Regions from separate parts of the Bradyrhizobium sp. USDA 4503 genome, predicted to be linked through region 2. Evidence: riboswitches for the same ligand, from Rfam matches in the RefSeq annotation. Region 2 holds a riboswitch; the other holds the start of a gene.
The links. A riboswitch is a leader RNA that binds a small molecule or an ion and turns the genes downstream of it on or off. The one in region 2 is predicted to bind cobalamin.
Positions count from the first base shown of each region.

Region 1 (7,529 bases), 2.5 Mb from region 2:
GGGTTTCGCCGCGAGCCATATCGTGGAGAGAGCCCCCACCCGCTGCGCTCGTCGAGCGCAGCGACCTCCCCCGTAAGCGGGAGAGGTGAACTGAGCTTGTGGTGAGGCCGTGGCCACATCAGACGTCCGCCCACGGCACGATGACGGCTTCGCGCTGAAATTCGGCGCGATAGGCGCTGACCCGGAACACGCTGGCGAGGACGCTCTCCGACAGTGCCTCGACGGGCGCGCCTTGCGCTGCCAGCCGCCCCTCCGCGAGCACCAGCACATGATCGGCAAAGCGCGCGGCGAGTCCCAGGTCATGCGTCACCACGATCACCAGCACACCGGCATCGGCGACGTTGCGCAGCTTCTGCATCACGTCGATCTGGTGGCGTGGATCGAGCGAGGCGGTCGGCTCGTCGGCGAGGATCACCGGCGCCTCCACCGCGAGCACCCGGGCCAGCGCGACGCGGCTGCGCTCGCCGCCGGAGAGTTCGGTGACGCGGCGATCGCTGAACTCAGTGACGTCGACCGCCTGCATCGCGCGCAGCACCGCCTCCATATCCGTCTGCGACAGCCGCGCCGGATCGGTCGCGCCGTGCGGATAGCGGCCGAGCGCGACGATGTCGCGCGCCGGCAGCGGCCAGTGCACCATGTGCCCCTGCGGCAGGTAGGCAAAACGTTTCGCACGCTCGCGCAGCGGCAGCGACGCCAGCGGATCGCCGCCGATCCGGATCTCGCCGCCCGACGGAATCAGCCCGGAGAGTGCGCGCAGCAGCGTGGTCTTGCCGGCGCCGTTCGGCCCGACCAGCGCGACCAGATGGCCCGATGGCAACGACAGCGAGACATCGTGCAGCACCTTGCGGCTGCCGAGCGAGGCATTGAGAGCGGCGGCGGAGAGCAGCGTCATGCCACGCCTCCGCCGAGCGCGCGGCGTTCGCGCATGATCAGATAGAGGAAGAACGGCACGCCGATGATCGAGGTCAGCACGCCGACCTTGATGTCGGAGGTCGAGGGAATGATGCGCACCGCGATGTCGGCCGCGAGCAGCAACGCCGAGCCGGTGAGCGCACTGGGCACCAAGAGCCGCGCCGGATCGTGACCGATCACGGGACGCATCAGATGCGGCGCAACCAGGCCGATGAAGCCGATCGTGCCGGTGACTGCGACCGCGCCGCCGACGCCAAGCGCCACGCCCGTGATCACGAAGAGCCGCAACCGCCCGACGTCGACGCCGAGGCTCTGCGCCGCCTCCTCGCCAAGCGTCAGCGCGCGGAAGGCGCTCGCCTGGCTGAGCAGGATGGCGGCGCCCGCGACGATGAAGGGCAGCGCCAGCGCCACGTGCTGGAAGCTGCGGTCCTCCAGCGAGCCGAGCAGCCAGAACGCGATCTCCAGCACCACAAACGGATTGCTCGAGAGATTCATCACCAGTGCGGTCGCGGCTCCCGCAAAGCTCGAGATCGCGAGCCCAGCGAGGATCAGGATCAACAGCCCGGCATTGCGGCCGGCGATCGCAAGCAGCGCGAACACCGAGCCGAAGGCGGCGATGATCGCCACCACCGGCAGCGCGTAGGAGCGCACATCGGCGAGGCCCAGCGCGATCACCAGCACCGCGCCGAACGCCGCCGATTGCGGCGCGCCGAATAGCGACGGCGAGGCCAGCGGATTGCGCAGCAGCCCTTGCAGCGCCGCACCGGACAGCCCGAGAATGCCGCCGATCGCAAATGCCAGGATGGTGCGCGGCAGGCGGATCTCGCGCACGATCACCTGCGCCACATCGCTGCCGCCGCCGAACAGCGCCTCGATCACCGCGAGCGGCGACAGCCGCACCGGCCCGATGCCGAGCGAGAACACACACAGCAGGACCACGAGCGCGAGCAGCGCCGCCGTGGCGCCCCACCGGCGCCGCGCCGCGACCTCGGCCGCCAAGGCAAAATCCTGCGCGCTCATCGGATCCATGCTCTTACAGCGATCGCCGTGGCAGACAAGCGACACTCGACAAAAACCGTGGCCGCGCGGCCGCCGCCCGACTTCCGCCGGATTGACTTTGCTACCCGGCCGAACCCTAGATGAACATGACGGTTCTTTCATGAGATGAAAAGGGAATGCGGTACGGGGAAACTTCCCCAACGCCGCGGCTGCCCCCGCAACTGTATGCGGTGAATCCTTCGTCACAGGCCACTGGGAATCTCGGTCCTGGGAAGGCGACGAAGGGTAACGACCCGCGAGCCAGGAGACCTGCCGTCAGCCGTGGTCACACGCGATGCTGCCGGTCGGGGAGTACAGGCATGAGCTTCACCTGATGCTGTGAGCACGATGGTGAGACTGGTTCGCGGTGACGTGCCACTGACGTTGCCGAGGCCTTGCTTATGTTCTCCTTCCCTTTCCATCGGCGGCGCCGCGCGCTTCTGCTCGCGTCGACGATGATCGCGCCGGCGATCCTTGTCTCCGCAGCGCGGGCGCAGCAGGCACCCGCTCCCGATCAGCTGCCGGCGATCGAAGTCACCAAGCCGGGCGACCAGAACGTCACGCGCGCCAGGCCGGCCGCTGACGAAGCGCCGGCGCCGCGACGCCCGGCGCCGGGCACCTCGCAAGGCAACAATACAGGCAGCGGAGCCGGATCGGGCACGACAGGGACCGGCGTGGCCACCGGAACGGGCGGCACCGGCGGCCGCCAGTTCGCCGGCATTGTCGGCTCCTCCTCGGCCGTGATCACCGCCGACGACATCGCGCATTCGCCGGTGCAGTCGTTACCCGAGATCCTCGCGCAGGTGCCGGGCGTGCAGCTGCAAACGCCCTATGGCGGACCGAACGGCGCCAAGACGTCGGTCGACCTGCGCGGCTTCGGCGCATTCGCGACCGACAATACCCTTTTCCTGCTCAACGGCCGCCGCCTCAACGACGTCGACAAGGCCGGCTTCGACCTCACCACGATTCCGCTCGATTCGATCGAGCGCATCGAGATCACGCGCGGCAACAGCGGCGCGGTGCTCTACGGCGACAACGCGGTGGGCGGCGTCGTCAACATCATCACCAAGACCGGCGTCGGCGGCCCGCCGACGACGATGCGGGCCGAGGCCGGAGTTGGCTCGTTCAACACCCGCATGGCCGCGGTCTCCGCGGCGCTCAATTCCGGCCCGTGGTCCACCTCGTTCTACGGCAACGGCATCAAGTCGGACGGCTACCGCGTCAACAATGCGCTCGACCAGCGCAACGCCGTCGGCAACATCAACTACACGACGCCTGATCTCACCGCCTTCCTGACCGTCACCGGCAGCGACCAGAAGCTCGGCCTACCCGGCGGACGGCTGGTCGATCCGTCGATCGGCGTGAACGAGCTGCTCACCGATCGCCGCGGCGCCGCGACGCCCTTCGACTATGCCAACCAGCAGACCGCCAGCGTCACCGCCGGCTTCACCAAGACGCTGATGAACGGCGTCGACCTCATCGTCGACGGCGGCTGGCGGCAGCGCGAGACGCAGAGCGGCTTCTTCGGCACGATGCCGACCATCAGCTTCGCTTCGACCTACAATGATGCCGCGCTGCAGACCTGGTCGCTGACGCCGCGGCTCAGCGTCAAGAATGTGATGCTGGGCATGCCGTCGACAATCCTGACCGGCATCGACTATTACGATTCGACCTTCCGCGAGGCGCGCGGCGCCTATCAGGGCGTCGACCCGTTCCACATCTACAATATCGAGCAGCAGAGCGTGGCCGGCTATTGGCAACATACGCTGGGCCTGTTGCCAACGACCGACATCTCCTACGGCGCGCGCGTCCAGAATACCAGCATCTCGGCGCGCGATCGCTACGACCCGAATGCGCCGTTCGCGTTCGACACGCAGGCGGCACCGCTCGACAGCAACGAGACGCAATACGCCCTGCATGTCGGCGCCGAGCATCGCCTGACCGACACCTTCTCGGTGTTCGGCCGCGCGGCGCGCGCGTTCCGCACGCCCGATGTCGACGAGCGCGTCGCATCCGGACCGTCGTTCGATCCGCTGACCTTCGCCCCGATCCCGCAGAATTTCCAGCTCAAGACCCAGACATCGCAGGACGTCGAGGGCGGCTTCCGGGTCAAGACCAACCTGTTTCAGGTCCAGACCAGCGTCTATCTGATGGATCTCGAGAACGAGATCCATTTCAACCCGGTGCTGTTCTTCAACACCAACCTCGACCCCACCCGCCGCTATGGCTCGGAAACCAGTGCCTCGCTCAAGTTCAGCGATACGGTGACCCTGCGCGGCGGCATGGCGATCACCCGCGCGGTGTTCCGCGAAGGCGTCTGGACCGGCAACGACGTGCCGCTGGTGTCGCGCTACACCGGCAATCTCGGCGTCACCTGGAATATCTGGCAGAACTACCTGGTGTTCGACGCCACGGTGCGGGCCTGGAGCTCGCGCATCATGGACAACGACCAGGCCAACACCCAGAGCCGGATTCCCGGCAACGCCACCGCCGATATCAAGCTGAGCGGGCAAGTTGACCGCTTCTTCTGGTCACTAAGCGTGAACAACCTGTTCAACGCGCTCTATTACGACTACGCCATCGCGAGCACGTTCACCGAAGGCCGCTTCTCGGCCTATCCGCTGCCCGGCCGCACCTACATGGTAAAGGCCGGCGCGACGTTCTAGAGCGTGAACCGGTGGGGCGGGTCTGCCCCGCCGCACCGTCCCCGAACATTACAAACGCACCGAAACTGGGGTAGAGTTCCGGCAGCTGATTTGACCCGCGCAGGGGAAACGCATGGCCAAGGCCGGGAAGCAGACCAAGGGCGGCACGAAGACCAAAGACAAGACCGACGACAAGGCGAAGAAACCTCCGCCACCCGCAGCGCTACAGGACGATGATTATTACGAGGACGGCGATATCGCCACACCGAAGCTCGACCGCTACGGCAATGATGACGAGCCGTTGTGAGGCCCGGCGAATATCGATCCACAGATCCTGCGCGCAGTCGCGCGCGGCGGCCTCGTAGCTCGCGAGCTACCGAGCCCGGCTCGTCGTCGCCAAGCAGACATTAGGTCGCAGCGAGGTCATCGGCCGGACCACCCTTCCGGATTGGTTGCCCACCCCCTGGATGCTAGGCTTCGCATGGACGCTGGGTCCTTGCTGGGGGCGGTGCCATGAGGTTTGCGAAGGCGGTGCTCACGGTCTTCTGCATGATCGCGTCGATGTGCGACCCGTCCGATGCGCAACAGGCCCCCAGGAAAGTAGGAATCCTCGTCAACGGCAGCCCGTCGCCGCTGTTCGACTCCATCAAGAAGAACCTTCTGAGCGACTTCGCCGAGCGCGGCTATCTCGAAGGACGCGACATCGTCATCGAGCCGCGATTTGCCGAATCGAAGCTCGAGCGCCTTCCCGGTCTCGCCTCGGAGCTGGTTGGCGCGAATGTGGATGTCATCCTCGCACTCGGTGGCCCGGCGTCGGTCGCGTCGCAGAAGGCCACGTCGACGATCCCGGTGATCTTTGCGATCGTGACCGATCCGGTCGCGTTGAAGCTTGTCGCCTCGATGGAAAAACCGGGAGGCAATGTCACAGGCCTCACCAACCTCGATCCGCAGCAGGCCAGCGACCAGTTCAAGCTTCTGAAGGAGGCATTCCCCGGGATCACGCGCGTTGCGATTCTCAGTGATAAAACGATCCCCGGCGCGGATGAACGCGGGCTCGCCCCGATTGACCGCGCCAACGAGGCCGCAGCCAAGGCCCAGGGGCTGGAGCCGCAAATCGTGAAGGTCAAGGGTGCGGACGATCTGGAGGCCGCGATTGCCGGGATGGCAAAGGAGCGCGCGGAGGCGCTGCTGGTCCTTGAAGTGCCGGTGCCCTGGAGCAATCGAAAACGAGTCGGTGAACTGGCCATCAAGAACCGCTTGCCGGCAATGTTTCCCGGCGGCCAGGCGGACGCGGGCGGGGTGATTACTTATGGGGCCAACGTCGCCGATACATGGCGCGAGTTTGCGACATTCGCCGACAAGATTTTCAAGGGCGCGAAGCCGGGCGACCTGCCAGTCGGCGTCGTCACCAAGCGAGAGCTGATATTCAATCTCCAGGCGGCCCAGGCCGTGGGCGTCGAGATTCCACCGGAGCTCTTGAAGCGCGCAGACAAGATCGTGCGGTGAATTCGCGCTGGAGGGATACTAGCGGAAATCGCCATTCTCGATCGCCTTGATGCTGCCGCGATCGAGCAGATGCGCGCCAAAGCCGCCGCGCGCCAGCGATGAGGCGATCTGCGGTGATGCCAGCAGCAGCACTGTCGTCATCGCAAGCGGCACGGCGCTGAGCCAGTCGAGCCGCACCGGCGTCAGCTCTTCGCTGCTTCCCCGATAGTGCCCTTCGCCCGCGGCGATGCGGCCGCATTCCCGGATCAGGTCACGCCGCGTGCCATCGCGCGACGCACTGCCGAGCAGCGCCTGCATCGCCAGATGCGTCCGCACCCCGGCGCGCCCCTCGGCCAGCGGCGCCGGCGTTTCGCCGCGCGAGACGCGCAGCAGCAGATCGACCAGATCGACGCCCGACTGAAAGGCGTTCATCGGCTCGACCAGCCGTGGGTTGCAGTCGATCAGCAGCGGCGTCGCGCTGTCGAGCGGCATGATGACGTCGACCGAGAGCGCACCGTGCCAACCAAGATGCGCGCCGATGGTCTCGAGGCCGGCGCGGATCGCCGGCCGGCTCACGCTCTCCTTGATCGCCTCGCCGCCGCCGACACCGGCCGCAATCTGGCGGTAGGCATGGAAGCCGACGAGCGTGCCGTGGCAGAACACCGACTGCGCCTTCTCGACCGTGCCGGTGACCAGATCCTGCGCCAGCACCTCGCCGGCAAAATCGCCTGAGGATTCGAGGTCGTAGAGCGCGCGATTGAGATCACCAGCGTCGCGCACGAACCAGACACCGCGGCTGGCGGTGCCGACCGACGTTTTGACAACGGAGGGAAACCGCACCGCCTCGCGCAGCTCCTCGGCCGAGTTCACGATCCGGGTCGGCGGCTGCGGCAGGCCGAGCCGGTCGAGCAGGCGGCTGAACCCGGCCTTGCTGTGCACGGCGCGATAGCTGGCGAAATCCGGCAGCGCGAGGCCGGTACGTGAGGCCAGCCCCGCCGCGGCGCGGGCGAACAGAAATCCCTGTTCATGGGTCGGCAGCAGCACATCGAAATGCCGCGAGGCCAACAGGCGCTCGACGAAGCGCAGGAAGCCGGCCGGATCCGACCGCAGCGGCGGACAATGGTGGTATTTGCGGACAAAGCGCGAGTAGCGCGCCAGGCACCAGCGCGAGGGGTCGCAAACCTCGACGTGATGGCCGGCCAGTCCGAGGATCGTGATCGCCTCGCGGCCGGAGGTGCTGGAGCCCTCCGACACCAGCACGCGGAGCTGCTTTTTGGCGTCGATCATGGCCGATCATCGCCGTGCCGCCGTGCTTTGTCGCCGCATTTAATGCCGCATGTGTCGATCCGGCACGCCCGCGCCGGGGGCAGCCATGCGCCCGCGTTCATAGACAATTAGCGGCCAATCTCTATTTTCGGCGGGCCCTGCCGGGCATTTTGTTTGACGCGT
Region 1 is NZ_JBSRXS010000001.1:5,207,009-5,214,537, forward strand. It holds gene ACVMIH_RS25095 (ABC transporter ATP-binding protein) at 119-892, opposite strand; gene ACVMIH_RS25100 (FecCD family ABC transporter permease) at 889-1,932, opposite strand; cobalamin riboswitch at 2,045-2,242, shown strand; gene ACVMIH_RS25105 (TonB-dependent receptor) at 2,352-4,616, shown strand; gene ACVMIH_RS25110 (hypothetical protein) at 4,729-4,902, shown strand; gene ACVMIH_RS25115 (ABC transporter substrate-binding protein) at 5,109-6,101, shown strand; gene ACVMIH_RS25120 (ATP-grasp domain-containing protein) at 6,120-7,367, opposite strand.
Region 1: another riboswitch for cobalamin. It lies ahead of ACVMIH_RS25105 (TonB-dependent receptor); the one in region 2 lies ahead of ACVMIH_RS36415 (ribonucleoside-diphosphate reductase subunit alpha).

Region 2 (7,529 bases):
GCCTTGGGCATGCCAAGCGTCTTGAGCAACAACGCATAGGCGTCAATATGGACGGTCTCCATATTGGTGAAGGCAGCCATCATCATCTGCACGGTGAGCGGCTGGAAAATCGGGATGTAGCGCTTGAGATAATTGTCACCGACCTCGATGTCCGATTGAGTGAAGAAGCGGAATATCTGGGTGAGCAGCGCGCGCTCGTTGGCAGTGACACGATCCGACGCCCAATCCTTGAGGTCGGAGCCGAGCGGAACCTCCTCGCCCATCCAATGGGTCTGCTGCTGACGTTTCCAGAACTCGTAAGCCCAGCCATAGCGATCAACGTCATAGCTTCCGGTCGAGTCCAGGAGGCCGACCCGTCCCTTGCCGATCAACGTGCGCGGATCGACAGCCGAGAGGTCAATCACTGACATGCAAGGCACTCCTCATAGTCGGTGCGCTGCGGCTGCGGTCGTTCCGCCTCGTCACGGCCGCTGATTTTGCCGGCGAACGCTGCGCGCGAGATCGACTTCGAACGGCAGTAATAGAGGCTTTTCAATCCGCGCTCCCATGCCGTCCAATGCAGCATATGGAGATCCCACTTATCGACGTCGGCCGCCAGATAGAGGTTGATCGATTGGCTCTGGCAGATGAACGGCGCGCGGTCGGCGGCGAGCTCGATGATCCAGCGCTGATCAATCTCGAAAGCGGTGCGAAAGATCGCTTTCTCGTGCTCCGAGAGGATGTCGAGATGAGCGACCGATCCCTCGTGCGCTATGATCGACTGCCATATCGCCGGGGTGTTGGCGCCCTTGGCCGTGAGTACCCTGGCGAGATGCGGATTGCGCACCGAGATGGCGCCAGACAATGTCTTATGGGTGTAAATGTTGGCCGGGACTGGCTCGATGCAAGCGCTCGTGCCGCCGCAGATAATGCTGATCGAGGCGGTCGGCGCAATTGCGATCTTATGGCTGAATCGCGCCATCACGCCGCGTTCCAGCGCATCCGGGCAAGGGCCGCGCTCGCGAGCGAGCGTCACCGACGCCGCGTCGGCATCACGCCGGATTTTCCGGAACATGTTCAGATTGAACGACTTGGCCAGGACGCTCTCCATCGGAATGCCCTTGGCCTGAAGGAACGAGTGGAAGCCCATGACACCTAGGCCGACGGAGCGCTCGCGTAGGGCAGCATAGCGGGCACGCCTCATGCCCTCCGGCGCCACCGTGATGAAGTGGGTGAGCACGTTGTCAAGGAAACGCATGATGTCTTCGATGAAGCCCGGCTCCTCGCTCCACCGGTCCCATGTCTCGAGATTGAGCGATGAGAGACAGCACACCGCGGTGCGCTCCTCGTCGCGATGATCGATGCCGGTCGGCAGGGTAATTTCGCTGCACAAATTGGAGGTTGAGACCTTGAGGCCGAGGTCGCGCTGGTGCTTGGGAAGGGCGCGGTTCACGGTGTCGATGAACAAGAGATAAGGCTCGCCGGTCTGCAGCCGGTTCTCAAGGATACGTTGCCACAGCTGGCGAGCGTCGATCTCGCGAACCATTTCGCTGGTCTTTGGACTGCGAAGCGCGAACGCTGTCCCGGCTCGCACGGCATGCATAAATTCGTCAGTAACGTTGATGCCGTGATGCAGGTTGAGGCTCTTACGATTGAAGTCGCCGGACGCCTTCCGGATCTCAAGGAACTCCTCTATCTCGGGATGTTGGACATCGAGATAGACTGCCGCCGAGCCTCGCCGCAACGAGCCTTGACTGATCGCCAGCGTCAGGCCGTCCATGACGTGGATAAACGGGATGATGCCCGAGGTGACACCGCCCTTCACCTTCTCGCCGATCGAGCGAACATTCCCCCAGTAGGTACCGATGCCGCCGCCGTTGGAGGCAAGCCAGACGTTCTCGTTCCAGACGCCGACAATACCTTCGAGCGAATCCGAGACCGAATTGAGGAAGCATGAAATGGGTAGACCACGCAAGCTGCCGCCATTCGAGAGCACCGGCGTCGCCGGCATGAACCACAGTCGGGACATTGCATCATATAGACGCTGAGCATGTGCAACATCGTCCGCAAACGCGCACGATACCCGCGCAAACATGTCCTGGACGCCTTCGCCCGCGAGCAGATAACGGTCGGTCAATGTCAGCTTGCCGAACGATGTCAGGAGGCTGTCGCGCGATCGATCAAGGGCAAGGTCAGACGGCTTTGGAGCTGGCGCGAGGGGACGCGGCAGCGGGGCCAGCGATGGAGGCTGCGCAACAGACCGCTGAAGCGGGGCAAGCTCTGCCTGTGCGTGCGCTGCCCGCACACTGGATGGTGTAACGAGATGACCCTGTTGATCGAAATCAAAAGACGGCGACATCGGCAACCCCGCGATGTTTGGAGCCGGGGCCGCGGACGACTTGCAGGGAGACAAACGTCCCTCAGTGCAAGCGCTCCACCGGGGCACCCCGCCCGAGGACGTTTGTTCTGTCGCGGCAGGTCTCCTGGCTTGCGGGTCGCTGCGGCTGTCGACCTTCCCGGCGCGTTTCTGCGCCAGTGGCCCATGATGACAACCGCTCACCGCCTGCAGTTGCGGGGGCAGCCCCGGAGTAGCCGTTCGGCGCACCGGGTTCCCTCTTAGCTTCCTGTCCTACAAGATAAAGGATGGAAGAACCATGACAGATCTACATCTAGGCGTCACATGCCGAGATTCGTCAAGTCTCGTTTGGGGGACATCAAGCTTCAGAAGAGGACACCGCGAAGTCAATGAATGGAGCGGCCGGCGCCGAGCACCGGTATGTTCCGCTATCCATACACGTCCACCTGTGGCTGTTCAGGCAAATCAATCCAGAAATCCGGCCGACCATTCATCAGTCTATGCTGATCTGGAACGTAGATCCTACCAAAGGCTCTGAGACCGTTTTTTCCGTTCCGATGAGTATGAGCGGATCTTCAGCTCAAGATCTTCGAAGCTATCAGCGTCAACGATCCAGATGAAATCGTGTCTAAGGCGCTGGAAAGCTATCATGGACGTAGCCGACGCAGTCAGCTCCTCGACGCACGACGCTCCCCGCGCGATCTCGCTGCTCGAACGGCTGAGGGCCCTGAAGAACACGAAAGCTCATCGAGCTCGCAGCGGCTAAGCCGCTGTAAGCGCGACGAAACCGGCTCCCTTCGTGAATTTACCGTCGGCGCAAGCCTTGTCTCACAATGAAGGAGCAGGTCCGTCCCACCGAGATCGCCTGGTCAATATCTTTCTAGCCAGTATAGCTGCTGTTCGGCGCGCATAGCAGATCGATTTGGTCGCGGCGCATCTAGGTCGCCGCCCTTCTGATCAATTCGGCACGTGCCCGGTGCATGTTTGTAGCGGACCAATTGTCTGGCCCATTCTCGCGATCTGCCGATAAAGGCCTCGCCTACTGTTCGGTGCCCAAAGAAGTCAGGTTGGTCCTACTCGGCCGCGTCCATCAGGATTTCCGGATCGTTCGCGCCTCTCATCGCGACCCAGAGCACTCTTCGCAACACGCGAAAGCCTCCAGGGCCGTGCTGGATCACGCCCGACGCGCTTGAATCGTACCCGACGTCATGTTGCAGGATTCGGCGCAAGCCACGACTGTTTGGCAAACAAGCTTGGCATTTCGGACCCGATCGGAACAACGTATGTCGCCTCTGGGCGGTCCCATGTCGGCGATTGACTGCCCGGTCCGGCGACACGGAGATGATGTGGTCCTCAGGATCGAGCACCTCCCGGAGCCCGATTTGCGGCTCTCCTCGACAACATTAAGAGCTGTCGAGCTGACGTGTTTCTGGAGGAGAGGAGGATGCTAGGCGCAGACATGGTGGTAGGCGGCAATCGACACCCAGAGAGAGGAGCGCCGTACGGGTCCTCCTGTACCCTGTTGTCGAAACCAGCGTGGCAAGGCACGGGCTTCATTCAAGGCATCTGGCCCAACGTCCAAACTCCGGTTGCGATCGTTTCAGGCAAGGCGCGACGCTGCGTTAGCTGCGCTCGATCTGCGGCAATTGCCTGCTCCGGCACCTGAAAGGACCAGATACATGACGGCATACCCTAGGGTCTTACAAGAGTTGCGTGTGGTTGAGCCCGGCCATCGGGTATTGGAGATAACCACGACCACCGGCTGCATCGTCAGATGTTCTTATTGCTCCCAGGACAAGTTTGCAGATCGCCAAAGGCCCGTATCCCAAGCCAAGCATCTGGGTGTTCAGGATTTCAAGCAATGTCTCTCACGCGTACCGACAGCTACTGGCATTAGTTTTTCCGGATATTCGGAACCCTGGTTGCATCCGCATTGCAGCACGATGGTTGAGCATGCTCACGCACGCGGCCACGACGTCCGGATCTTCACGACCCTTGTTGGAATGAACAGGACTGACGTTCGACGCCTGCAAATGCTCCGATTCAAGACTTTCGTCGTGCACGTTCCCGACGATGGCACTTATATGAACAGCCGCCTCGTCGGAAAAAACTACATCAATGTCATGCGCCGACTGATTGAGGCAAACATTCCCTCGATTCAATTTGTGATCCTGGGTAAAATCCATCCTGATCTAGCCGATGTAATCCCCGCCAAAAAGCTGCAACGCTTGCGGCCGCTGAGTAGCAGGCGAGGACATATAGATCCGAAAATGATCACCCCGCGGCAGCCGATCGCCGGCACTCTGACATGCAATGGGAAACAGCAACATCGGAATGTCCTTCTTCCAAACGGCGATGTTACTTTGTGCTGCATGGATTTTGAGCGGCGTCATGTCATTGGGAATCTTTTGCGCGACGAGTACGAAGATCTGTTCGAAGGCCGGATCTTTAGCGAAATCGCCGACCGCATGAACGGTACGGATGGCTTTCTACTTTGCAGGACGTGTGAATTTGCCAAACCGGAGCCGGAATGCTGTAGGGCCCCTGCCCGCGCGCTGTGAGGAATGGCGATACCAATGGAAGCTCGCCGCACCAGCTGGACTAGTGCCAGAAGGCGGATCAGAGCGCGCTTCGGCGAAATGCACGAGCCGGGGCCCGCCCGTAAGAGAGCCCCGAGGATCGCCTATGTTCAACTGGTGCGACTGGAGGTGGTAGATGCTTTTCCGGCAGGATGACGAACGATTCGGCCTCGCGGTTGATCTCGTGCCTCTCGATTGATCCAAAAGCCCTTGCCGTGTTCAGTAATTCAACACCGCTCTCCAATGGAAGTTTCGAGAGTACAAGAGAGCGTAACGGGCCTGCCCCACATGCCCGCCTTGACGCGACCAACGTTGCGCTTGCAATTCAGCAAGGTGAATAGCTACAGAATATTCCATCCACGATCGATCACAACGACATCGACTTGCGGATCGTCCCAAGAAAACCCGCACACGGCGGCGCCGGTGCCGTCAGCTCCCACAAACCGTGCGATGTGGGCATCCGACAACTCGTTCCCCGGAAGGTCATCACCTGCGCATCGTGAGATGCTGCCGCAGAATCAACTGCGACATTTACGCTGATCTTCCGCTCAATAGGACGCTCATAGCGCAAACAGTATTGGCCGACGACCGTTCTCATGGGGGGAGGGATTATCTGGCTGAAGGAGCGATACGCTCTCCTCTCATCAATCGCGAACTCGGCCAATGGCAGACCGATCATCACGATGACAGGCCTGGGATCCTCGCGATCGCGAGCTGAGCGTTGGATCGAGGTCCTCGCATCGCATTTCAGTTCGAACCTCAGTTGAAGGATTTGTCATCCTGCGCTCTCCTTTTCGCGACGCGAACACTCAGCATCGCCTTGGGTGCCGCCCTTGTTCGCTGTCATTCTCTGTCTTGCTTGGGGGCCACGTCAGGTTTTGGACAGCCACCGCTAGTACCGAGGCGCCGAGACCGATGCAAGCGGAGACGCGACCATGAACCAATTTGACAATATCAACCCTGCCGGTAATCGTCCCGCTGCGTCCGAGACAAACGTGGAACAACGGCAACCGCAGCAAGCCCACTTTGAGCAGCAGCTGGCAGATGTGCAACAGCTGGGGCCTATATATGCTCACAGTCAGCTTTACGATGTCACTCAGGAAGACGATCGCCTGATCCAGGCAGCGTCTGGTGCGGCTCTCGAGCGAGGACCACCGCCTGGGCCGACAACCATCAGCATTTACGATCGCCGCCTTCGCAAGTTGGCTGAGGCGCTGAAGAAGGATGGCAAATCAATAGCGGCCCTCGATGATGATACGCTGCTCGATTGCGCCAAGAAGCTGCTGCCAAACGATAAGATTATCGCCCCAGCATTGTTGATTGTCAGCCGCTACCGCAAGCCTGGCGCCCCCCTTCGGATCACGACACATTACCGTCCATCGAACGAAGACGAACGCCTCATTAGGAAGGCCGCCGAGGCAGGCTTCGGTCGAGGGATCGACGCGAAAACGGCCGGAAATTACGCAAGCTGCCTCCGGAAGTTGGCGTCAGCTCTCCGCCCCCTGTCCATTGCCAGGCTCAGTGCCGACACGTTGCGCGGTCACGCCGATACTTTGTTCCCGAAAGACAAGATACTCCGCTACGCTTTGAACAGACTCCGCGACTATCGCGCGGGCGTCAGGCAGGACAATTTAGAAGGACAAGGAGGTGGCTCGCATCCGCCAACTCAGCCGGCCGCGCGTTCGTCCATGCTGACTGTCGAGAACCAGCTTTTGGAGAATGCTGCGGATCAGGGCGTATTGCTGGCTGGCAATCTCAATGCTCCGCAGGTTTGGGGTGAAATGGATTTGGCCGCTCATTCTCCCCTACAAAGTGTCGCGCAGGATGTGCTTTTCGACAACGCGGCGCGGAGCGGAGAGCTTGCGGTCTCCGGCTTCGATGCACCGTTACTTTGGCAGGGAATGCGCGCCCCCGCTTTCTCGTCCGTACAGAGTTTTGCTCAGGAAGAGCTTTTCGATGCTACGGATCGCGAGAGCCTGATGGCAGCCGCACCCTACGATCAATCGGCGCTTTGGCGAACGATGAGCGCAGCCTCCCATTCGAACCTGCAAAGCGCCGACCAAGCGGCGCTTTTCCATGGCATCGATCGAGATGATTTGCTGCCGGGGATGGCCTTCGATGCACCGGAACCGGCGTCGCGGGTGAATCTGGTCGTCCCTTCGCCCGTGCAAAGCATAGCCCAGAAACAGCTTTTCGAAGCCGCGGATCTGGAGGGCTTCCTGGTCGCGGACGATCTTATTGTGCCGGAGTTTTTGCGGGAACTGGAGTCAACTGCCAACCTGCCCATTGAAAGTGCCGGCCGAGAAGAGTTTCTCGATGCTGCAACCTCACCGCCGAACCCGCGATTGCAGAACCTTGCCTCTGAACAGTACTTCCCACGGATGATGGACCAAGGCGGTGCCGCCCCGGCCACAACGCCACTTCCAGTCAGCGAAAGCTTTGATGCTTCTTTGGTCGTTCCAGATGACTTCTCCCACGGCAACCAGCCCGCGCCGGATATGATGCGCTCCAAACTGAGCCATTGGGGTCTGTTACCTGACGCGACGCAGCCGGTGAAGACCTACGACATTCACGGTGAACCCTATACTGCTGTGTTAGGACCCGGAGGGCACAAT
Region 2 is NZ_JBSRXS010000001.1:7,670,072-7,677,600, reverse strand. It holds gene ACVMIH_RS36420 (ribonucleotide-diphosphate reductase subunit beta) at 1-410, opposite strand, end outside; gene ACVMIH_RS36415 (ribonucleoside-diphosphate reductase subunit alpha) at 401-2,338, opposite strand; cobalamin riboswitch at 2,436-2,651, opposite strand; gene ACVMIH_RS36410 (SPASM domain-containing protein) at 4,015-4,896, shown strand; gene ACVMIH_RS36405 (hypothetical protein) at 5,850-7,529, shown strand, end outside.